Regions from separate parts of the Vogesella oryzagri genome, predicted to be linked through region 2. Evidence: predicted binding sites of a transcription regulator. Region 2 holds the regulator's gene; each other region holds the start of a gene.
What was found. Region 2 encodes sigma-54, which starts transcription at its own class of promoters, with help from an activator protein. Its sites were predicted from a motif close to CTGGCACGCTTCATGCTT; they were not measured.

Region 1: the regulator sigma-54 is predicted to act here: its motif matches at 3,324-3,341, upstream of ABNW52_RS03630 (pilin).
Region 3: the regulator sigma-54 is predicted to act here: its motif matches at 5,180-5,197, upstream of flgJ (flagellar assembly peptidoglycan hydrolase FlgJ).

The regions. Positions count from the first base shown of each region.
Region 1 is NZ_JBEFLD010000002.1:192,966-201,060, reverse strand. It holds gene proB (glutamate 5-kinase) at 1-50, opposite strand, end outside; gene ABNW52_RS03640 (hypothetical protein) at 99-1,691, opposite strand; gene bioA (adenosylmethionine--8-amino-7-oxononanoate transaminase) at 1,764-3,122, opposite strand; gene ABNW52_RS03630 (pilin) at 3,386-3,820, shown strand; gene ABNW52_RS03625 (pilin) at 3,861-4,280, shown strand; gene ABNW52_RS03620 (PglL family O-oligosaccharyltransferase) at 4,374-6,176, shown strand; gene ABNW52_RS03615 (hypothetical protein) at 6,252-6,572, shown strand; gene pyrE (orotate phosphoribosyltransferase) at 6,617-7,261, opposite strand; gene ABNW52_RS03605 (exodeoxyribonuclease III) at 7,332-8,095, shown strand, end outside.
Region 2 is NZ_JBEFLD010000008.1:108,071-116,165, reverse strand. It holds gene ABNW52_RS15465 (NAD(P)H-hydrate dehydratase) at 1-548, opposite strand, end outside; gene ABNW52_RS15460 (flavin prenyltransferase UbiX) at 545-1,159, opposite strand; gene ABNW52_RS15455 (Gx transporter family protein) at 1,149-1,682, opposite strand; gene ABNW52_RS15450 (NusG domain II-containing protein) at 1,663-2,040, opposite strand; gene rapZ (RNase adapter RapZ) at 2,037-2,894, opposite strand; gene hprK (HPr(Ser) kinase/phosphatase) at 2,875-3,831, opposite strand; gene ABNW52_RS15435 (PTS sugar transporter subunit IIA) at 3,824-4,282, opposite strand; gene hpf (ribosome hibernation-promoting factor, HPF/YfiA family) at 4,414-4,743, opposite strand; gene ABNW52_RS15425 (RNA polymerase factor sigma-54) at 4,805-6,223, opposite strand; gene lptB (LPS export ABC transporter ATP-binding protein) at 6,230-6,958, opposite strand; gene lptA (lipopolysaccharide transport periplasmic protein LptA) at 6,955-7,470, opposite strand; gene lptC (LPS export ABC transporter periplasmic protein LptC) at 7,460-8,026, opposite strand; gene kdsC (3-deoxy-manno-octulosonate-8-phosphatase KdsC) at 8,023-8,095, opposite strand, start outside.
Region 3 is NZ_JBEFLD010000001.1:485,388-493,482, reverse strand. It holds gene ABNW52_RS02450 (HD-GYP domain-containing protein) at 1-213, shown strand, start outside; gene ABNW52_RS02445 (pseudouridine synthase) at 248-979, opposite strand; gene flgL (flagellar hook-associated protein FlgL) at 1,036-2,217, opposite strand; gene flgK (flagellar hook-associated protein FlgK) at 2,233-4,179, opposite strand; gene flgJ (flagellar assembly peptidoglycan hydrolase FlgJ) at 4,230-5,114, opposite strand; gene ABNW52_RS02425 (flagellar basal body P-ring protein FlgI) at 5,246-6,343, opposite strand; gene ABNW52_RS02420 (flagellar basal body L-ring protein FlgH) at 6,358-7,038, opposite strand; gene flgG (flagellar basal-body rod protein FlgG) at 7,057-7,836, opposite strand; gene flgF (flagellar basal-body rod protein FlgF) at 7,864-8,095, opposite strand, start outside.

The sequences.
Region 1 (8,095 bases), on a different contig from region 2:
GAACCGACTTTGACCACGATGCGCGTGGCCGTGTGAATCACCGATTGCATCCGCACTGCTTCCTGTTGCTAAGAAAACGGAAGGCCAGTGTACCCGATTCAAGACGGATGGTGCGTTGCGGCGGACAGCACGCTGGGGCGGTATTCGACAAACTGGTGGCTGGCGGTCTGCAGCGACAGCGAGGTGCTGGAGATCACCTGGCGCCCCTGGCGATCCAGCAGGTAAAACTCACGCTGGCGCTGATACTGGCGATCCGGTATCACCAGCAGCGGCTGTTTGCCCGGCCGTGGCGAGGCGGGCAGGCGCAGGGCCATGTGGTAGTGGTCGTTGGGGTGGGTCAGCAGCGGTAGCAGCATCACTGCCTCCGGTTGCGGCCCCACCAGCTCGACGCCGCATTCGGTTTCCATCTGCTCGCCGCACAGGTTGACCCAGCGCACCACCGCCAGCTGCCACGGCTTACCCGGATGGCGCAGCAGCAGCAGCTCGCCAGCGCGCAGCGGGTGATATTGCGCCTCGCCACGCAGCAGCATGCCAGAGGCGCTGGTGTTGACCACTTTCAGTCGTACCGGCAACGGTGGCGGCAGTCGCTGCAGCTTGCCGCGCAGGCCATTGTCCGGCAGCAGTTCTTCCGGCAGGGCTTCGCCATTGGGGAAGGTCCAGGCGGCGCCATTGCTGATGAACCAGATGGTGGACAGGCTGCTGACCAGTTCGATTTCATCATCGCTGGGCTGGCGGTCATGGCGGCGTTGGATGGAGCTTTGCCACTCCATGGTGAGGTACAGCACGTGCTGGATTTCTTCTTCCAGCTCGAACGGGTTGTTCTGGTGGCGCGCCAGGTACTGCAGCTTCTGCAGCTTGCTTTTCAGCTCGGTTTCCAGCGCGTGGGTATCAATCACCCAGATGCCTTGCGCCGCGGGGATGTCCAGTGCCTCGCTGATGTAGCGCGGCGGCTGGTCGGTGCCCGGCTGGAAGGCAAAGCTGCCGTGATCGCTGGTGAGATGGCCAAGGTGCAGCAGGTCGAGCAGGTCGGCATGCTTGCGGATCAGCAGCAGGGTGTAGTCGATCAACGCCGGTGCCATGCGGTTGCTGGCGGTCATGCCCAGTAGCAGCAGCTGGCGATAGTAGTGCGCCGGGCTCTTGGTCTGGCCGGGCAGCGGGGTGTTCTCCCAACCCTTTTCCAGCGCATGGAAAAACAGCCGGTGGCAATCGTGCCAGAAGCCTTCCGGCAGGGTGGTGTAGGTGCGCGCATACAGAAACGCCATCTGTCGGGCACTGCGCATGGCCAGGCACAGCGCTTCCGACTTGTACTTGTCCAGCACCAGCAGGCCATGCTCCTCGCTGCGCTCCATCGCCAGCAGCTTGTAGCCGATGTGCAGCGCGGTGCCCAGCTGCTGCGCCAGCCGTGCGGCGTGGCGGGCCTTGTGCTGGGTGGTGAGCTCGCCATTGGCGGCCAACCTTTCCAGCAGCGGCAGCAGCAGCTTGTGTTCCTGGTGGTGGCGCTCCAGCAGTTTGGCACGCTGTGCCGGGGCCAAGCGCACCCGGTTGAGCTGCTCCAGCGCCTGGCGCAGCTGCTCGGCGCATTCCAGTGGCTGGCTCAGTGGACGCTGTCGCAACCAGCTATCCAGTTGCGGCAGATCGGACATCGCCAGCGTAGCGTCCAGGTAAGTGGGGGCGATGGACAATTTCAGCATGCTCAACCTGTCGTTTTCGGGTTTGTCTAAGCGGCAGAGTTTACTGCCGTTTATGCGATTGGCAAATTTTGTCTAGGGTAAGGGCGTGTCCTGCTGGCTGCGCGAGGCCACACTATCCTGCCACAGCAGTGCCAGCACCTCCTGCGTACTATCCGACAACTGTCGCATGTGGCTGTCTTCCAGCACATACGGTGGCATAAAGTACACGGTATTGCCGATCGGGCGCGTCAGGCAGCCGCGATCCAGCATGGCGCGGAAGAAGGCCTGGCTGAAGTCGCTGCGCGCATTATCCACATCAAATGCCCAGATCATGCCGCGCTGGCGGACATGACGAATGCCCGGCGTGGTGTGCAGCCAGGTTAGGTGTTGATTGAATTGCCCGGCCTTTTCGGCATTGCGCGCCAGTACATTTTCGTCTTCGAAAATGGCCAGTACTTCCAGCGCTGCCCGACAGGCCAAGGCATTGCCGGTATAGCTGTGTGAGTGCAAAAAGCCGCGCCCCACATCATCATCGTAGAACGCGTTATAGATATCGTCGCCTGTCAAAACGCAGGAAAGTGGCAGATAACCGCCGGTGATGCCTTTGGACAAGCACAGAAAGTCCGGGCGGATGCCCGCCTGTTCGCAAGCGAACAGGGTGCCGGTACGGCCAAAGCCGACGGCAATTTCATCGGCAATCAGGTGGACGTGATAGCGGTCGCACAACTGGCGCAGGCGGGTGAGATAAAGCGGGTCATACATCAGCATGCCGGCGGCGCCCTGCACCAGCGGCTCAACGATGATGGCGGCGATGTTGGCAGCCTCGCGCTGGAATAGCTGCTCCACATCGGCAATGGCGCGCAGCGCCACATCTGCCGCCGTTTCACCTGCGGCGGCCAGGCGGGCGTCCGGCGACGTCACGCGCAGATTGCTTTGCAGCAGCGGGGCGTAGGTAGCGGAGAACAGCGGTACGTCGGTGACCGCCAGCGCGCCCGCCGTTTCGCCGTGGTAGCTGTGCTGCAGGCTGACGAAGCGGTGCTTGTCAGGTTGGCCGCAGTTGCGCCAGCAATGAAAGCTCATCTTCAGCGCGATCTCGGTGGCGCTGGCGCCATCGGAGGCATAAAAGGCATGGCCCAGTCCGCTTAGTTCGTGCAGCTTTTCCGACAGCTCCACTACCGGGCGGTGGGTAAAGCCGGCCAGGATCACGTGCTCCAGCGAGTCCAGTTGATCCTTAATGGCATTTTTGATGCGCGCATGATTATGGCCAAATAAATTTACCCACCATGAACTGATACTATCGATATATCGTTTACCATCGAAATCCTCCAGCCACACGCCATCGCCGCAGGCAATCGGAATGATGGGCAGCTGCTCATGACGCTTCATCTGCGTGCAGGGGTGCCATACGGCGGAGCGGCTGCGCTGCAACCACTGGCTGGAAAGGTCCGACATGGAGTACTCCTTCTGGTGTTGCGGCATGCTAGCAGAGGCGTGTGCTGCCATGGCTGACAAAAATTGTCACTTGTTGACAGCCTTTGACAGGTGATTTGCGATCAGATAGTGCGATGGAAAGCACCAGAACACTGTAGTAACGGGCTGCTTAGCCTATGTTTTTACCGGTTTTCCAGCCAGGCCAGTAGAGTGTTTGTCAGACTGGCCCCGATTTTGCTATTGAACACACTGCCGCTAAATCGGCAGCTTGCGGAGCATGGTGAATGAAACTTGAGCAATCAGGGTTTACCTTGATCGAGCTGATGGTGGTGGTGGCGATTATCGGCATCTTGGCAGCACTGGCATTACCGGCCTACATGGACTATACCCGCCGCGCTCATCTGGCCGAAGCTTTCACGCTGGCTGGCTCTGCCAAGACGGCAGTGGAGGAATACCATGCGGCCAACAACAGCTGGCCGAGTTCGAATAGCAGTGCAGGTCTGGCCGACCCGGTGGTTAATTGGGGGGAGGCGGTGACCGAGTTGCGGGTGGTAACCTCCGGGACCGTAGCGATTATTCGTATGAAGCTGAATGAAAAAGTTGCAAGCGGTGCCCACGTTTGGCTGCAGCCTGCGGCAGATGTTTCCGGTAGCTACCGTTGGTTATGTGGTGGCGACAATGATTTGGTACAGCTATTGCCCTCCAACTGCCGGGGCTAATGGTTCGTTTTGAAGTGGCAGTGATTCAGGAGAGTGATTTATGAAACGAGCCCAGCAAGGTTTTACCCTCATCGAACTGATGATCGTGGTGGCCATTATCGGTATTCTGGCAGCCATCGCCATTCCGGCGTATCAGGATTACACTAAGCGTGCACACGTATCGGAAGGTTTGCAACTGGCCGGTGCGGCCAAGACTGGCGTCGCAGAATATTTTTCAGCGAATGGCATTTGGCCGGATAATAATGCGTCTGCTGGTTTGGCAAGTAGCCCGACCGGTAATGCGGTAAGCTCGGTAATCGTTGGTACTAGTGGTGTGATTACTATTACCTACAATGCAAAAGTGGCCACAAATGCAATGGTAACCTTGGAGCCAGCTGCAGGTAGTGGCTCCATTACTTGGAAGTGTGCCGCAAGTGGTACCGCTATGGACACTAAGTGGCTGCCGGCCAACTGCCGCTAATGTATGTTTGATGTTGGTGTAAAAGGGTGCTTCGGCACCCTTTTTTGATTGTTTTGGATATGTGATATGCGCCCATATTTAGCTTCGTGTTGCATGCTGGTGTGCCTGGCTTTCGCGGTAACTGTGCCTTTTTTTAATTATGCGCGCACGATACCCTCTGCCGATTGGTGGACACATGCGTTAACGCTGGCCTTGCTGGGGGGGGCGCTATTTGCTGGGCTGTTTGTCGCAAAACACGATGAAAGTCCGCGGGCCTTACTTTGGTTGCTCGGTTGGTGGCTACTAGTTTTTTTGCCGGCATTTATTCTGCGCTCTGGTAATGTTTATCAACTGCCATTGTCGGAAGCTGGCTCGGTATTGCTTGTAACGCTGGGGGCTGTACAAACTCACGGCATCCAGCACAAACTGGGGCGCGAAGTAGTGGTAACGGTATTGGCGACCAGCATACTGGTTGCGGCGCTGCTGCAGGCGCTGATCGGTTTTACACAGTTGATGGGTATGACGCCCCTAGGCCACGGTTATTTGCTGGTTGACCCGTCTAGCCCACGTAGCAACATCATGGGCAACTTTGGTCAGCGCAACCAGTTTGCTCAGTTTCTTAGCTGGGGTGTAATCGCTGCAGCCTACCTCTGCATGACTGGTCGCTTGCGTGCGTGGTTGGCCGTGCCTGCCATGGTGGTGCTATCTGTGGTGATGGCATGGTCCGGCGGCCGTTTACCGCTGGCCTATGCTGTTGCGATGGTGCTGGTGGCTGTGGTGTGGTGGCGGCGATCCGGTGATCGTAAAGTGTTGCTCAGCCTGTTGGTCGGTGCGGGGTTGATCATTACTGCTCAGCTATTCGGCCATTACATTGCTTCTTGGCTGACTGGGCTTGATATTAATACTGGTCTTGATCGTATCAATGATGCCGGCTTTGGTGCGCGCCGGCGGATAGAGTGGGAAAAAGCTTGGCAGATAGTTCAGGCGTATCCATGGTTTGGCGTTGGATTTAGTGGCTTTTCCTACCAGTCGGTATGGTTGGAGGCATTTGCCGGCTTAGGGAAAGTCCCGGAAAATGCCTTGTTTACACATAGCCACAACCTAGTCACCCAGCTATTGGGCGAAACAGGGATTCCGGCGACGCTACTGGCGGCAATCGGGGTTGCTGCTTGCCTGTTACCGTACTGGCGGCGTGATCAGGCCACACCGGAAAATGCCTTTCTGATTCTGATTGCCGCTGCCCTTCTCGGGCATTCCATGTTTGAGTATCCACTGTGGTATTTGCCATTTCTGGCGATGTTTTTCGTGGTGTTATCGCTGTCACCGCAAAAGGGAGTAAGTATCCCTGTCCGTCCTGCGTTACGCCGTGTTGGAACATTGCTGCTGCTAGTGGGGACTGTTTTCTATTTGGTCAGTGGTGCGAAGGCGTTCACTTTTTTGCAAATCAGTGTTTTTCCTGGTGGTAACGCACAAACCAATCAAAAAAATATTGATGGCCTGGTAGCACTCTCACCCAATCTTTTTTGGTCTTATGAGGCGGAGTTGGGCCTGTCCAACTATCTACAGCCATCCCATCACGATCTTGAGTTTAAGCGCCGGCACTACGAGCAACTGGTGGCTTATCGCCCATATCCGTTGCTGTTATGTCATTTAGCGATGTTGCGTAGCTGGTCGGGAGATCAGGCTGGTGCGCGCGATGCCATGCTGATGGCACTGGCCACTTTCCCCAAAGATGGCCCGCAATTGCTGTGGCGTTTGCGTGCGGCCAACGATCCGTCTCTACAGCCGCTTATCGATCTTGCCCAGCGATCCGTCGCGGCACGAGAGCAAGGAGGGGATCTGGTCGCCGTGGAGGCGATCACCAAAGACTTGCCAGTGCGCGGTCCGCAGATTCCCGACCTGTCCCGTTTCCGCTAGGACATCGGCAATAGCTGCCATGGCGACACGGTGGTATCGTGTCGCGGTTAGCGTTTTGCAGGTAGTGAGGTTGACATGATCAGGTGGAGCACGGTGCTGCTGCTGGTACTGGCTGGTGTGGCACAGGCGCAGGCGGTGGACGAGCAACTGTTGGCCGCGCAGATGACATTCCGGGCGGCAGATGGCCGCCAGCTGCAGGCTTTGAAACAGTTGCAGGCGGCTGAGCAGGCGCTGAAAGATGCTGAGCAGAAGCTTGCAAGTGCGCAGCAGCAGCTGCAGCAGAGTCAGCAGCAATTGCAGCAGGCGCAGGCTGGCAAGCAGGCTGCCGATGTCGAGCTGGAGCAGGCCACCCGCCAGTTGCAGCAGGCTTGGCAGCAGAAGGAAGCAGCACAATAAAAAACCGGGGCATGCCCCGGTTTTTTATTGCCGCAGTCGCGGAATCAACCCTGCACGCCGTACTTGGCGCGGTAGGCGCTGACCGCCTCCAGGTTGGCCGCAAGCTCCGGGCTGCCGGCCAGGAAGCCCAGTAGATCGTTCAGGTTGGCAATGGCCACTACCGGCAGATTGTAGTCGCGCGCCACTTCCTGCACTGCCGACAGCTCGCCGCTGCCGCGTTCCATGCGGTCCAGCGCGATGGCCACGCCGGCCGGTTCGGCACCGGCGGCGCGGATCAGCTGTACCGACTCGCGCACCGAGGTGCCGGCGGAGATCACGTCGTCGATGATCAGCACCTTGCCCTTCAGCGGTGCGCCCACCAGCGTGCCGCCTTCGCCGTGGTCTTTGGCTTCCTTGCGGTTGTAGGCGAACGGCACGTTGCGGCCCTGTTCGGCCAGTGCCATCGACGCGGCGGCGGCCAGGATGATGCCCTTGTAGGCCGGGCCGAAGATCATGTCGAAGCCGATGCCGCTGGCGCTGATCGATTGCGCGTAGAAGCGCGACAGTTGCAGTACGCTGTCGCCGTCATAGAACAGGCCGGCGTTGAAGAAGTAGGGCGAGGTCCGTCCTGCCTTGGTGACAAACTCGCCGAAGCGCAATACCTGCTTGTCCAGCGCAAAACGAATAAAATCCTGACGGAAATCGCTCATTACAGATCCTCTTTCACTAACTCTTTGACATGGCTAAAAAATCGCCGGCAAGGATACCACGGGAGACCCCATGCTTCGAATCGTTTCCGCCAACCTCAACGGCATCCGCTCGGCGGACAAGAAAGGTTTCTTCGACTGGCTGGCCGGCCATAACGCCGATTTTGTCTGTCTGCAGGAGCTGAAGGCGCAGGCCGGTGACCTGTCCGAGCGCATGCGCGCGCCAGATGGTATGACCGGCTATTTCCACTACGCCGAGAAGAAGGGCTACAGCGGCGTCGGTATCTACACGCGCCACCAGCCGGACGCGGTGGTGGAGGGGCTGGGTGTGGACTGGATCGATGCCGAAGGCCGCTACCTGCAGCTGGATTTTGGCAAGCTGTCGGTGGTGTCGCTGTACCTGCCGTCCGGCTCCAGCAGCGATGAGCGCCAGCAGGTGAAATTCCAGTTCCTGGATGTGTTCATGCCGCACCTGGACAGCCTGCGCGAGAGCGGCCGCGACGTGGTGATTTGCGGCGACTGGAACATCGCCCACAACGAGATCGACCTCAAGAACTGGAAAGGCAACCTGAAGAACTCCGGCTTTCTGCCGGAAGAGCGCGCCTGGATGACCGACCTGCTCGGCCGCGGCTGGAGCGATGTGTGGCGCCGGCTGTACCCGGAGCAGCCGGGCTACAGCTGGTGGAGCAACCGTGGCCAGGCCTACGCCAAGGACGTGGGCTGGCGTATCGACTACCACATCGTGTCGCCGGGGCTGATGGATGCCGCGCGTGCAGCCAGCGTGTACAAGGATGAAAAGTTCTCCGATCACGCGCCGCTGACAGTGGATTACGAACG
Region 2 (8,095 bases):
GTGTACAGCCCGGGCTTGGGACAGAGAAAGCTCAGGGTGATGTCGGCATGTAGTGCCGCACCCAGCGCTTGCCCGGTTGCGGTATCCAGCCCGCTGGGGATGTCGATGGCCAGCTTGCGGCAGGGCAGGGCATCCAGCGCTTGCAGCAGCGTCAGCCAGTTGTCTTGCAGCGGGCGGGCCAGGCCGACACCGAACAGGCCATCCAGCAGCAGTTCCGGAACTTCGCGCGGCAAGGTTGGCCGCACGCTGCCACCCAGTGCCTGCCACTCGGCCAGCGCCGCCTGCACCGCGGCATTGCCAGGCGCTGGCAGCAGTACCTCCACCGCATAGCCGGCGCGGCGCAGGCGGCAGGCGGCGAACAGCGCATCGCCACCGTTGTTGCCGGGGCCGACCGCCACCAGAATGCGGCTAGCCGGTGGATAGTGGCGGCGTACCCAGTCGGCAATGCTGTCGGCGGCGCGCTGCATCAGCGCCAGTCCGGCGGCGTCGGCAGCCAACTCCAGCTGGCGCAGGGCGGGCAGGTCAAGAATATCGCTGTGCGGGTTCATGCGCGCTCCTCGCCCCAGCGCGGCAGCAGTTGCTGCGGCACGCGCAACTGGTCCAGGATGCGGGCGACCACGAAGTCCACCATGTCCTGCACCGTTTGCGGGTGGGTGTAGAAGCCGGGCGAGGGCGGCAGGATGCACACGCCGAGGCGCGCCAGCTTGAGCATGTTTTCCAGATGGATGGCCGACAGCGGCGCCTCGCGCGGTACCAGTACCAGCTTGCGGCCTTCCTTGAGCATCACATCGGCGGCGCGCTCGATCAGGTTGTCGCTCATGCCCTGTGCCACCGCTGCCAGCGTGCCCATCGAGCACGGGCAGATCACCATGGCGTCGGCCGGGTTGGAGCCAGAGGCCGGCGGCGCGAACCATTCCTCGCGGCCATATACCCGCAGCTGGCCTGGCTGCGGCTGGTAGCGTGCGGCCAACCATTGCTGCAGTTCTGCCGGGCGCGAGGGCAGGGTGAGGTTCATCTCCTGCTGCGCCACCACCTGTGCTGCCTGCGAGTACAGCACCCACACCCGCACGCCGGCGGCGAGCAGGCAGTCGATCAGGCGCAGGCCGTAGGGCAGGCCGGAGGCGCCGGTAAGGGCGACGGTTACGGTGTCAGGTTTCATCCGTGGCGGACTCCAGCAGTTGCAGGGTAAACAGGCCGTTGAGCAGCCCGGTGACAGTGGCGGCGGTGAGCAGCGGCGGTAGCAGCAGCCACACGCCCTGATGCGGAATCAGCCAGCCGCGCGCCAGCAGCAATTGTCCGCCCAGATGGCCGCAGGCCGCCAGCAGGCTGTAGCTGATCACGCTGAAGCCACGCCGGGGCAGCCATTGCGCCAGCGCCAGCAGCAGCAGGCTGCCGCCGCCGCCGGCCAGGCTCAGCCAGAAGCCGGGGGTGAACAGACTGCCCAGCAGCAGGCCGGCGCCAAGAATGCGCAGCAGGCTGACCCACACTGCGGCACGCCAGCCCAGACGCGCCAGCGCATACAGGGTGACGATATTGGCCAGGCCGGGCTTGATGCCGGGCAGCGGGCTGGGCAGCGCGGCATCCAGCAAGGCCAGCACGATGCCGCAGGCAGCCAGACTGGCCAGGTGGTGGTCGTGGTTGCTGGCGAGCAGTTCGCGGGAGTCAGAATGCCAGTGAATCATCTTGGCTCTGGCCACCAATGCTGATAGCGGTACGGTTGGGCAGGCACAGTGCGGTTTCGCCGGCGCGGCTCAGCCAGCCTTGCTGCACGCAATACTGGCGCGGGCTGGGATCGCTGACGATACGGGCGCGGCCGGCACGGACTTCCACCACGGTGATGCCCAGCGGGCCGGGGAGTTCAAAGCGATGATCCAGCCGCAACGGCCAGTGGGTAAACTGCTGGCCATTGGCGCTCAGCACCAGTTCGCCGGCGTTGCCCTGTTGCCACCATAGCCAGCGAAAGCTGGCGCCACAAGCCAGTAGCAGCAGCAACAGCAGCAGCCAGTCGCCGGCCAGCAAGCGTGGCCAGCGGCCGCTCATTTGTGGCTGTCGCCGCTGCGGCCATCCAGCTGGCGGTGGCGCAGCAGTACCTGTTCGTCGGCAAAGCCCGCGGCCAACTGTTCGGCCAGGTACACCGAGCGGTGCTGGCCGCCGGTGCAACCGATGGCGACGGTGACGTAGCTGCGGTTGTCCTGCTTGAAGCGCGGCAGCCAGCGTTGCAGGAAGCCGGCGATGTCCTGCTGCATCTGGCTGACTTCCGCCTCGCCGGCAAAAAAGTCGCAAATGGGCTGGTCGCGGCCGGTGAGCGGGCGCAGCGTCTCGTCGTAGTAGGGGTTGGGCAGGCAGCGCACGTCGAACACGAAATCGGCATCCAGCGGAATGCCGTGCTTGAAGCCGAAGGATTCGAAGACCAGCGTCAGCCGGCTGCTGTCGGCCTCGGCCATCACTTTCACGTAGCTGCGCAGCGCGTTGGCGGACAGGTTGCTGGTGTCGATGCGGTGGCCCAGGTCTACCACGTGCTCCAGCATCTCGCGCTCCAGCCGGATGCACTCTTCCACGGTCAGGGCATTGCCGGACAGCGGGTGGCGGCGGCGGGTTTCCGAGAAGCGTTTCACCAGCACTTCGCTGGTGGCTTCCAGGTAAATCAGCCGTACGTCGGAGACAACGCCTTTCAGCTCGCTGATGGCTTTGGGCAGTGCGGCCAACGTGGGGGCAGAACGGGTGTCGACACTGATGGCGATATGCTGGTAGCCAAACTCGCTGTACAGCTTGAGCGCGTCCATCAGCATGGTGGCCGGCAGGTTATCCACACAGTAATAACCGAGGTCTTCCAGCACCCGCAGCGCCACCGACTTGCCGGAGCCGGACAGGCCGCTAATCAGGATCAGTTGCATGTTCCTGGTCCCGAAGCAGATTGGTGTGACGGTCGATGAATTCGCGGGTGCTGTCGATGCCGCGCAGCTGCAGGATGTAGTTGCGCACCGCGGCTTCCACCAGCACCGCCAGGTTGCGGCCGGCGGCCACCGGGAGGATCACCTTGCGCACGGTGACGCCGAGGATGTCCTGGGTTTCGGATTGGATATTCAGCCGGTCCAGTGCCTGCATCGCCTGATCGTTGGCCTTGATCAGCTGGATAATCAGCTTCAGCACCTTCTTCGGGCGTACCGCGGTTTCGCCGAAGATGGTGCGGATGTTGAGGATGCCGAGGCCACGCACTTCCAGGAAGTCGCGCAGCAGCGGCGGGCAGCGGCCTTCCAGCGTTTCCGGGCCGATGCGGTACAGCTCCACCGCGTCGTCGGCCACCAGGCCGTGGCCGCGCGAAATCAGCTCCAGCGCCAGCTCGCTCTTGCCCATTGCCGAGTCGCCCATGATCAGCACACCGATTTCCAGTACGTCCAGAAATACGCCGTGCATCACGGTAGATACGGCCAGGGCGCGCGCCAGGTAGATGCGCAGCACGTCCATCAGGTACGGGCTTTCCAGCGGCGTGCTCATCAGCGGCACGCTGTGGCTCTGGCAGTAGTCCTGCAGCAGCTTGGGCACCGTCTGGCCGTTGGCAACGATCACCACCGCCATGGTCTTGTGGAACAGCTGGTCCAGCGCGGTGCGGGCGGCGGCCTGCTCCAGTTTGTCCAGGTATTCCACCTCGGCCAGACCCAGCACCTGCACCCGGTTGGGGTGAATGAAGTTGAGGTGGCCGACCAGCGCCTGTGTCGGCCGCTGTTCGTCGTTGGAAATCAGGTTGTCGGAGCCGGATTTGCCGGCGATCCAGCTCAGATTGAGTTTGTGCTGATTGTCCTGGAACAGGCGGCGGACACTGACATTAGGCATGGTGGCTGTCTTCGCAAAGCAGGGCGTGCAGGGTGAGGTTATCGGCGCAGCACATTTTCTCGCGCAGGCTGCGGCTGGAGAACAATTGCGCCAGTTCCGACAGCACCTGCAGGTGCAGATCGGTGGCCTGCTCCGGTACCAGCAGCACGAACAGCAGGTTGACCGGCTTGCCGTCCGGGGCCTCGAATGGAATCGGGGTTTTCAGCCGCACGAAGAAGCCGGTAGCGTCCTTCAGGCCCTTGATGCGGCCATGCGGAATGGCGACACCCTGGCCCAGCCCGGTAGAGCCCAGCTTTTCGCGGGCGAACAGGCTGTCGAACACATCGCTGCGTGCAATGCCGAAACTGTTTTCAACCAAGAGGCCGATCTGTTCGAACAGGCGCTTCTTGCTGGAGATCTCCAGGTCCGCCAGTACGTGCGACTGGGGAAGAATCTTGCCGATCAAGCTCATGATGTCTTTAGGGGCGGAAAAACGTCGGCCATTCTACGCTGAGTCCGCCGTTTTCCATAGCAACAGCGTGTCTGGAGGCCAGCAAAAACGGGAGCCTGTGGCTCCCGTTGTTATTTGTGCTGGCGACTGGTTTACAGTGCCGCGTCGGCGGCGTCAGCCTGTGGCGCAATACTACGATGCTCCCCCTGTTTTTCCTTGAACTTCAGTACCTGACGGTCCAGTTTGTCCATCAGGGAATCAATGGCGGCGTACATGTCGGAATCGTTTGCCTCGACATGGATGTCCTTGCCGGCCAGATGCACATTGACCTCCGCTTTTTGTACCAGTTTATCCACGGACAGCGTCACGGTTACGCCGATAACATTATCAACGTGACGGGTGATGCGTTCCAGTTTGCTCTCGATGAAATCGCGCAGGGCGGGGGTAACTTCGAGGTGTAGACCGGTAATTTTGAGGTTCATACCCTGACTCCTTCTGTTGACGATACGGTCGGGCTGGCCGTACCGGGTTTTCGTAGCACTCTTATAGTGCTTTGCGAAGGTTAACTGGCGGTATCTGCATAGCTTCACGATACTTGGCTACGGTGCGCCTGGCAACCTGTATGCCCTGTGCCGTGAGACGATCGGCGATGGCACTATCGGACAGCGGTTTTTTGCTGTCTTCCGCATCGATAATCTGGCGGATATGCGCCTTGATGGCCGTGGCGGAGCATTCGCCGCCACTGTCGGTTTCCAGCGCATTACCGAAGAAATACTTGAGCTCGAACAGGCCACGGCTGCACAGCAGGTATTTCTGGGTTGTGACCCTGGAAATCGTTGACTCATGCAGCCCCAGCTCATCCGCGATGTCTCGCAGAATCAGGGACCGCATTGCCACTTCGCCGTGTTCAAAGAACGCCTGTTGCCTGTCAACGATAGCTTCCGACACTTTCAGGATGGTGTCAAATCGCTGCTGGATGTTTTTCACCAGCCAGCGCGCCTCCTGCAATTGGCCGCTGAGGTTGTGGCTGCTGTCGCGCTGTTGCAGCATGCCGGCATAGAGCTGGTTGACCTGCAGTTTCGGCAGCACGCTGCGGTTGAGCTGGGCGACCCAGCGGCCACGGCGGCGGACAACGTGGATATCCGGCACCACGTAGTGGGTCTCGCCCTGGTCGAAACCGCTGGTCGGCCGCGGCCGCAGGGTGGAGATCAGCTGGTGGGCGGCGCGCAGTTCGGCCTCGCCCACGTTCAGCAGTTTCTTCAGGCGTACAAAGTCGCGGTTGCCCAACAGGGCCAGGTGCTCGCGCACCAGGGTGGTCGCCAGTTCGCGTGACGGCGTGGATGTCGGCAATGCGGCCAACTGCAGTTGCAAGAATTCGGCAAGCTGCCGGCTGCCGATGCCGACCGGCTCGAACTGCAGCAGCAGCTTGCGCAGGTACTCCAGCTCGTCGGTGTCGACGTCCAGTTCCAGCGGCAGGCTGGCGGCAAATTCGTCCAGCGGCGTGGTGAGGTAGCCGTCTTCGTCCAGCTCCTCGATCAGCAGGGTCAGCAGTGCGCTGTCGCGGCGGCTCAACGGCATTTCGCCGATCTGTGCCGCCAAGTGCTCGCGCAGCGTCGGGCGGCACGGGGTGTTGAGAATGGGGTCGAATTCGTCGTCGTCATCACGGCCGCTGCCACCGCCGCCGCTGCCCCAGTCGCCCAGCTCCATTTCATCGCGCTCGCGCGGGCTGTCTTCAGTGCTGCTGCTGTCGCTGCTGGCTTCGTTGCTGACCTGTGCCTCTGCCGGCTCGTGTTCGCTCTGGCTGTCGCCGTCGGCGCGTTCCAGCAGCGGGTTTTCCAGCAGGTAGCGCTCCAGCTCGGTGGAGAGGTCGAGCGTGGACATTTGCAGCAGCTTGATCGACTGCTGCAATTGTGGGGTCAGGGTCAGTTGCTGGCTGACTTTTAGCTGCAGGGACTGTTTCATGCCGCTTTACAGGTGGAAGTGCTCGCCAAGATAAACCTGCCGCACCTGTTCGTTGCTGACCAGTTCGGCGGGCAGGCCGGAAGCCAGCACGCGGCCTTCGGAGATGATGTAGGCGCGGTCGCAGATGCGCAGGGTCTCGCGCACGTTGTGGTCGGTAATCAGTACACCGATGCCGCGTTCCTTGAGGAAGGAAATGATCTTCTGGATGTCGATGACCGCGATCGGGTCGACGCCGGCAAACGGTTCATCCAGCAGGATGAAGCGCGGACGGGTGGCCAGCACGCGGGCGATTTCCACCCGGCGGCGCTCACCGCCGGACAGCGCCATGGCATTGCTGTCGCGCAGGTGATCAATGTGCAGATCGTCCAGCAGCAGTTGCAGCTCGTTTTCCAGCTGTTCGCCGCGATAGCCGGCCACTTCCAGCACCGCCAGGATGTTTTCCTCCACCGTCATCTTGCGGAAGATGGAGGCTTCCTGCGGCAGATAACCCAGCCCCAGGCGGGCGCGCTTGTGGATGGGCAGGTGGGTAATGGTGTCGCCGTTGAGGGTGATGTCACCGGCATCGGCGGCGACCAGACCCACCACCATGTAGAAGCTGGTGGTCTTGCCGGCACCGTTGGGGCCGAGCAGGCCGATGACTTCACCGCTGGCGATGTCCATCGACACGTCCTGCACCACGGTGCGCTTCTTGAAGGTTTTTTTCAGGTGCTGGATGCTCAGGCGGCTTTGCGTCATGGCTTGTCCTGCGGCTTGGGCTGGATGATCACGGTCACGCGGCCCTTGGTGCCACCGCTGGCGGCCGGGCTGCCACCCATTACCTGGTAGATCTCGGTCACGGTGTTGTAGGTGATCTGCTCACCGGTCACCAGATCGGCACCGCGCTTCACGCGCGCCTTGCCGGTCAGCACCACCTGGTTGGTGACACTGGTGTAGTCCACGCGGTTGGCCTGGCCTTCGATGTACTCGTTCTTGCCGTCCAGCTTCTGGCGGAACTGTGCCTGGTTGCCAAAGGCCTGCAGCGTCTGGTTGCCCTGGGCGTCGCGGGTGACAATGGTCTTGTCGGCACGCATGCTGAGCGTGCCCTGGGTGGCGACCACATTGCCCTCCAGGATGTTGATGCCCTGTTTCTGGTCCAGCGAACCGCGATCCGCCGCCAGTTCGATGGGTTTGCTGCTGTCTGCCTTTTCGGCGTAAACGTTGGCCGCAGCACAGCACAGGGCCAGTGCAAGCATCAGGCTATGGCGCATAGTGCATCCTTACTTGGGACAGCAGTTTCAGCTGCCCGGCTTGGTGATTGTAGATAAAGCCTACCGCGCGGATCTGCGAGGTGCCGTAGTCCAGGACCAGCGGCGCATGGTTGCTGGCAGTCTGGCTGCGGTTGTCTAGGCGCAGCGACGGCGTTTGCAGGTGCATGGCCGGCTTGCCGGCCTGCGGCGCGCGCTGCAGGTGTACGCGGCCGGAGAAATCGGCGACGTCCTGCGGTTTGTTATAGCGGCCATTGTCGGCAGTAATGCGGTAATCCGCCTGGCCTTGGCTGAACTGCTGCAGTTCCGGCTCGGTAAAGTACACCGTGTTCACCTTGGGCAGCTTCCACATCTGGGTGGCCGTGAGCTGTTGCCACGGGCGGCCCTGCTCGTCGAAGCGCTTGGCGCTGACTTCTTCGATGGTGTATTCCGGCTTGTCCGGGTTGAGCTCGCGCTGGACCGGCTGTTGCCACTGCGTCAGCACATTGAGCCAGGACGCGATCAGGCCCATGCCCAGCAGCAGGCCCAGCGGGAACAGTTTGCCGGCGCGACTTTTCATGCCAGGTACGCCGCCATCAGCCGTTCGTAATTGCCCTGCGCCTGCAGGATCAGCTCGCACAGCTCGCGT
Region 3 (8,095 bases), on a different contig from region 2:
CTGGGCAATGGCGAGATCGCCGTGGTGGTACAGCGCCCCGCCGAAGGCAGGGGCAACACGCCGCGCGTGGCCGCGGTACGTGCCGGCAGCGGCGATATGTACGGCGAGCCGTTACCACGCAATACTGCACTTGCCGAATACACCATCACTGGCCCCGTCTCGTTGAAAGACGCCGGCATCCGCCCCGGATTTCTGGTCAAACAATGGGGATGAATAAAAAAAACCTGCCGCTTGGCAGGTTTTTTTATCAGCTGAAACTTTCTTCCGGCGACAAGTAACGCCACTGTCCGGTTGGCAGATCGCCGAGCATGATGTTGCCGATCCGAATCCGCTTGAGGCCCACGACCCGCAAGCCGACCAGCTCGCACATGCGGCGGATCTGCCGCTTCTTGCCTTCGCGCAGAATAAAGCGCAATTGATCCTCGTTCTGCCACCACACCTTGGCCGGCTGCAGCGGCTGGCCATCTAGCGCCAGGCCATGATTGAGCAGGCGCAGGCCTTCGGCATCCAGCTCGCCAGCAACCCGTACCAGGTACTCTTTTTCCACGTCGGAGTTTTCGCCAATGATCTCTTTGGCTACCCGACCATCCTGCGTCAATACCAGCAAGCCGACCGAATCGATGTCCAACCGCCCTGCCGGCGCCAGACCTTTCAGATGCTCGCGCGAGAAACTGATATTGGCCTGATCCGCGCTCCAGTGGTTCTCCGGCCGCACCAGCACCACGGCGGGCTGGTAGCCGTCCTCAGCCTGCCCGGACACATAACCCACCGGCTTGTTCAGCAGAATGGTAACGCGCTGCGACTGCGCCGCCAGTGCCTGCTTTTCCACCACGATGTGGTCTTCCGGCCCCACCTTCTGCCCCAGCACGGCGGCAACACCGTTTACCTTTACCCAGCCTTTTTCAATGTAAACATCCGCTTCGCGGCGCGAGCAGACGCCCATTTCTGCCAGGCGCTTGGACAAACGCATTGTTTCCATATCATTCCCACCGCCATGCCGACAAAGGGCGGCATCATACCACTAAGTCACACCGATCACAGATAGTTGAAGAGCGACAGCTTGCTGATGCTGGAGAACGTCTGCTGCGATGCCTGTAGCGCCGTCAGCGCCTGCTGGTAGGAGGAAATGGCTTTTACGTAACCATCTTCATCCAGCCCCACCAGCTGCTGGATACGCTTGGTGTAGTTGATATCCAGTTCGGTACCGATATCCTTTACCGTTTGCGCCGCATTCATGCGCGAACCGATCACGGTATTCACCGACACCACCTGTTCAAAACCGGCATCCAGCCCCTTCAACACCTCGGCCATACCCTTGGAGTAATAGGCGCTGCCACTATCCGGAGTGGGCGGATTGGGAATGTTCCAGTCCGGGGTGGCGGCAAAGTCTTCATAAGCCTTGTACGGATTCGGTGTGGTGCCAGCGGCAGTCAGCTGTCTCGATTCATACAGCATGCGATCGAACTCTGCCGTACTCGCTGGGTCATTGGGACCAACGCGCAGCAGCACGTCCAAGCGGGAAATGGCCTGAAACAATTCATTGCCGGCAGTGAAGGCATCCGGGTCCTTGCTGACCGCGGGCAAATTACCGGGAATCGCCGGCGGCGCGGCTGGTACCGCCGCCAGTGCGGTCGTCAGCAGCGGCACGGTACTGGTCTGCCCGGCCACCAGGTTACCCGGCTCGGTCAGCGCCAGCGTGCGCGAGGTACCGACAGCCACCTCCTGACGCTGCATATTGCCCTGGTAATCCACCTGGATGACGGGCTCCCACGACAGCTCAAACGGCTTCGAGCCAGTCGCGGTACCGCCAAAGATGTAATTGCCTTCGGCACTGGTGGTATTGAACAGCCCCACCAGGTTCTTGGTCACTTCCACCAGCTCGCTACGCATCGCCGCACGGTCGGTCTGCGACAGCGCCGGTTTGCCGGCCTGTACCGCCAGTTCGCGCACCCGGGTAATCACGTCCGACACGTTCTGCAAAGTGGTATCCGTCGTCGCCAGTTGGTCGTATGCCAGGCTGGCATTGCTGACAAAGCGACTGCTGCGATCGGCAATCGCGGTGACTTCAATCGCCAGCGAGGCGGCGGCAGGATCATCGGACGAGGTGATAACCCGCTGCTTGGAGGAAATCTGTTCATACAGCTTCTGCAGGCTCTGCTGCTTCTGCTGCATGTAAAACACCCCCAGACCGAATTGTGTGGCGTTGGTAACTCGCATGACTCAGTCCTTTACTTACGCTACGGCATCCAGGATAGCCTGGAAGGTTTCCTGGGCAACCTGGATCACCTTGCTGGATGCCTGATAGGCCTGCTGGAACTTCACAAGGTTGGCCGCTTCTTCATCCAGATCCACCCCCGACAGCCCCTGCTTTTTCTTGGTGACTTCCAGGTTGAGGTTTTGTTGCGCCTTCAACTGCACATCGGTAATGCTGCCGCGGCTACCCACATAGCTGACTGTCTGCGCAAAAAACACCTCCATGGTCGACGTGCGGGTGAAGCCCGGATCAGTGATCTTGGCGAGCAAGGAGGTTGTCCCGGTCTTGGTACTGGCCAGAATCGGCTTGGACTGCAGGCTGTTGATGGCCAGCATATTGCTGTTATCCATGCCGTTTACGCCGTCGGTGGCCGGATCGCGGGCGCGAATCGTCAGGCTCTGGGTACCGGTCAGCGGCAACGACTCCGCCTTGAATGCCAGCTTCACCGTCTGCGACGGAGCCGCGGTACTGGTCAGCTCGAACTCCCACACCCCCTGCTGGGTAGTCGACTTGCTGATCGCCGTGGCGGTATAGCCGGCAACCGATACGGTGGGCGTGCCGAACACTGGGTTGGTACTGGCATCGAACGGAATCTGCACGGTAGCCGGCGGGGGCAACACGTCGAACAGCCGCGCGTTGGGTTCCTTGCCGACAAACGGCGTGGTGTTGTCCTGGTGTAGATAGGCCTCCTGCCACACCGAACTGATCACCGGCTTGGTGATGGAACCATCGGCACTGACCTGCGAAGTGGCAATCACGCCAGAAGACATCGCCAGCTGCGCCGGGTTGCCGACTTTCACCGCCATGTGTGCAACCGCCAGCTGCATTGCCAGCGCTTCGTCGGTGATGTTGGTGGCGTTTTCCGCCGTCAGCCGCTCCTGGCTCAAGTCCTGGAACAAACCACCATCCTGCGCCATGTACGGGCCAGAAGGCGTGGCCGGATCAAGATAATGCTGCGTGGCCGCCTGCTGGTACTGGCCGGTCAGATCCACCCCCAGCGCATGCTGGCGGTTCACCGCATCGGTAAATTCGACAGCCAGGTTGCCCAGGTCGATCTGCACGCGCGGAATATCCTGCTCCAGCAGCTGCAGATAGCCTTGCAGTGCACCGCCCCGGATATCCGTGTAACTGATCTGGGTATCCGGTGTGAACTGGTTATCCAGCATCACCTTGGTCGAGCTCTGCGTGGTCTGGGTATACAGTTTGGACGAGCTCGGCCCCACCACCAGCGCCTGGCCGCTGTCGAGGAAGACGTTGTAGTTGCCGTCATCCGACTGCACCACGTTGACGTTAACCAGCTTGCCAAGATCGACCACCAGCTTGTCGCGCTGGTCCAGCAGATCGTTCGGCACCTTGGCAGAGCCATCCGACAGGATGGTGATCTGGCGATTGATCTTGGCCAGATTCTCGGTCAGGGTATTGATCTGGTTGACCGACACATCCACCGAGCTGCGCAGGTTCTGGCGCAATTCCTCAATCTGGCTGTTGGTGGTCTGAAAGCGGTCCACCAGCGCCTGCGCCTCGCTCAGCACTACCTGGCGGGTGGCAATCGAGGTCGGGTTGGCCGCCGCAGTCTGCATGGCGGTAAAGAACTGCTGCACCGAGGCCATGATGCCGGTGGAGCTGTCGGTCAGCATATTGTCGATGGTGCCCAGCGCATTCTGCTGCGCCTGCAGCGAGCTGATGGTGGAGGTGGAGGTACGCAGCTCCACCTCGACAAACTGGTCGAACATGCGGCTGACGCTGGCGATGTCGGCGCCCTGCCCCAGAAAGCCGAAACCGTTGTACTGTGGCAAGGCAGCTTTTTGTGACACCACCTGACGCGAATAACCATCGGTATTCACGTTGCTGATGTTATGGCTGGTGGTTTCCAGGTTCACCCTGGCCGCAGATACGCCGCTCGCACCCAGATTCAACAGATTCATCTTGCTCTCCTTACTACTTTATATCGGCAGCGTGGCCGTAAATTGAAGCCTTACAGGGCGACAACACTCTTGGCCACTGCCTGCAGCTTGGCGGCGTAAGCCGGATCCGTGGCATAACCGCCACGCTGTAGCGCTTGCGCATAAGCGCCGAAATCATTGCCTTGATTCAATGCCGACCGATAGCGCGGGCTGGTTTCGATCAGCTGCGCGTAGTCGTCGAAGGCCTGGCCATAGGACTGGTAGGCACGGAAACTTTCCACCTGCTTTTTCGCCTTGCCCGACTCGTACTCGGTAGTCAGCGCCGCCACCGAGCCCCCCTGCCAGTTACCAGCAGCCTTGATACCAAACAAATTGAAGCTGTTCTGGCCATCCGGCTGTCGCAGCATGCGCCGTCCCCAGCCGGACTCCAGAGCAGCGTGCGCCACCAGCACTTCCGGCGCTACCCCCAACCGTTCCGCCGCACGGCGGGCATGCGGCAGCATGGCCGCCACAAAGCCATCCTTATCGCCGGGCAGCGGATCGCCCGCAGCAAGTTGTGCCGTGGTGGCTGCCGCGGCAGCACCCGCATTGACACTCTCACCATAGGCCTGGCGCAGCTGCGCCTGGGATACCACCGGCGGCAATTGCACGGCAACCGGCGGCAGATCTTGCTGGCCGTCGGACAGATTTGCCGCTCGCATCAGCTGCTGCGTCAGCACATTGGCCAAGCCCATACCGCCGGACTGGATCATGCCCTGCACCAGCTGCTGGTCATACATGCCGCGGAACGTGTCCATCTCGCCGGAATCCTCATCACCGCCCAGCGAGTTCTCCCGCATGGCCGACATCAGCTGGCTCAGCAGCAGGCCCTCGAATTGCCCAGCCACCGCCCGCATCGCCGCCTTGGGGTCTTTGCGCGTCAGCTCGGCAATGCCCTGCGTTGAGGCAGGGTCCATTACCAATCGGTTGGGAAGTGTGGGCAGGGCCATACGAAGGTGCTCCGGTAACAGTCACCCGTTTACAGCAAAAAGCGGGCCAACAAAAAACAGCACCCGCAGGTGCTGTTTTTTGTTGGCCGCAAGCCGTGTCAGATGATCTGCAGATCGGCCTTCAGCGCGCCGGAGGATTTCATCGCCTGCAGGATGGAAACCAGGTCCTGCGGCGTCGCCCCCACGGTGTTGAGCGCGTTCACCACCTGCGACAGCGAGGCACCGCCCGGCAGGTTGATGACCTTGCCGGCATCCGCCTTGATCGCGACATTGGCCTGGTTGGTGGTGACGGTATTGCCACCACTCAGCGGCGGCGGCTGGCTGACCCCGGGAGTATTGCTCACGGTGACAGACAAATTGCCGTGCGCAATGGCACACGGCTCCAGCTTCACCGCCTTGTTCATCACGATGGAGCCGGTACGGGCGTTGATAATCACCAGCGGCGTATCCTCGCCCGGCTCCACGTTAATGTTTTCTAGCCGAGACAAAAACTGGATGCGGCTGTTGCTGTCCTGCGGCGCCCGCACCTCTACCGAGGCGCCATCCAGCGCGCGGGCGGTGTTGGCACCAAACTCGCGGTTCACCGCCATCACCACGCGGTTGGCGGTGGTGAAATCCGACTCCTGCAGGTTCAGCATCACCACTTCGCTGCTGGCAAAGGCATTCGGCACTTCGCGCTCGATGGTGGCACCCGCCGGGATGCGGCCAACGCTCAGGTGGTTGACCTGCGCCTTGCTACCGCCCGAGGCGGCACCGGCGCCGCCCACCACCACATTACCCTGCGCCAGCGCATAGATCTGACCATCCGCGCCCTTTAGCGGCGACAGCAGCAGCGTGCCGCCCTTCAGGCTCTTGGCATCGCCAATCGACGATACCGTGACATCCAAAGGTTGGCCGCGCCGGCCAAACGGCGGCAGCACGGAGGTCAGCGACACCGCGGCCACATTCTTGGGGTCGAGCTTGGTACCAACCGGCACCTGAACCCCCAGCTGGTTGAGCATATTGGCCAGCGACTGGGTGGTGAACGGCGACGAGCCGGACTTGTCACCACTGCCATCCAGCCCCACCACCAGACCGTAGCCAAGCAGCGGGTTGGAACGCACCCCCGCCACACTGCTAATTTCCTTCAGCCGCTGCGCCGCCTGTGCATTGACACACAGCAGGCTTGCCAGCAACAGCACCAGCCATCGTTTCATGTTTGTTTTCCGCCTCAGAACGGCATCACCGCCAGGAAGATCTTCTGCAGCCAGCCCACATCGTTGTAAGAGCGGCTGCGCCCCTGGTTGATCTGCTCGATGCGCGCATCGGCCAGCCGCGTCGATTCAATCGTGCGGTTCTGGGCAATGTCACGCGGATTCACCACCCCGGACAAACGCACGAACTCGTGCTCGCTGTTGACCTTGACCTGTTTTTCACCACTGACCAGCAAATTGCCATTCGGGTAGACATCGATCACCGTCACCGTAATCGTGGCCTGGAAGCGGCTGCTATTGGAGCTGCTGGTCTTGCCAGATTCACTGGCCGAGCCGCTGCCCGTCAGCGAGGTACCGGCCAGTTTTTTCTCCAGCGCACCCGGCACAAACGGCAGCGACAGCGAGGCACCGACGGAGCCATCGATGCTGGATTGGCGGTTGCCGGCCGAATCTTCCTTGTTCGAGGAGGTCGAGCTTTCGCTGATGGTAACGGTCAGGATGTCGCCGACACGCAATGGTACCTTGTCCTCGAAAAACGGCTGAAAACTGCCGGACTGGAAGATGGAGCCTTGCGGAAGAACCGCCGCCGGCTGCCCCTGCGGGCGCAGCGACATCGGTTGCTGGGTAATGGGTGGCGCCTGGGTACTGCATGCCGTCAGCACCAGCAGAGACAACAACAACGGCAGCAGTTTTTTCATCACCATCCCCCTAATCGATTACAGCTGCGTCAGGCGCTGCAGCATTTCATCCGACGTCTTGATGGCACGCGAGTTCATTTCGTACGCCCGCTGCGCCTGAATCATGCCCACCAGCTCCTCGGCCACGTTGACGTTGGATTCCTCGAGAAAACCGGATTTGATTGCGCCAAAGCCCAGCAAGCCGCCGGTACCGGCAACCGGCGCACCCGATGCGGTGGTTTCGCGGTAAAGATTGCCGCCCAGGCTTTCCAGCCCGGCCGGATTGATGAAGTCCGCCAGCTCCAGCTGGCCGGCATCCACTCGCGTGGTATCACCCGCCGGGATATAGGAAATCGTGCCGTCGGCAGCCACCTGGAAGCCGGTGCCGTCCGGCACCGTGATTTCCGGCTGCAGCGGGTAACCTTCCGCCGTTTCCAGCCGGCCGGTGGGGCCGCGCTGGAACTGGCCATTGCGGGTGTAGGCGGTTTCGCCATCCGGGGTGGTGACCTTGAAGAAGCCGCGGCCATTCACCGCCAGATCGAACACATTGTCGGTAGTCGACAGGCCACCCTGGGTATGCACCCGCGCCGTGGCCGTGGCCGCCGAGCCCAGACCGACATGCAGGCCGGTCGGCAGCTCTTCGCCAGTCTGCAAACGCGAGCCGGGTTCACGCAGCGTCTGGTACATCAGGTCTTCGAACACGGCATTGCTGCGCTTGAAGCCCTTGGTGCCTACGTTGGCCAGGTTGTTGGAAATCACGTCCAGCCGAAACTGGCTGGATTCCATACCGGTCTTGGCGATGTAGAGCGAACGCATCATGGTGTCGTTACCTGGCAATTTTTATCGTTACGCGTTCAGCGACAGAATCTGTGTCGCCTGGCGAGCATCCTGATCCGCGGTTTGCATCATGCGGACATTCAGGTCGTATTGTTTGGCGTGGCTGATCATCTGTACCAGGCTATCAACGGCATTGACGTTGCTGGCCTCCAGAAAACCGCTCTTTACCCGCACCGCCGGATCGGCATCGGCATCCTCGCCGTTGCTCTGGCGGAACAGGCCGTCGTCGCCTTTGTACATG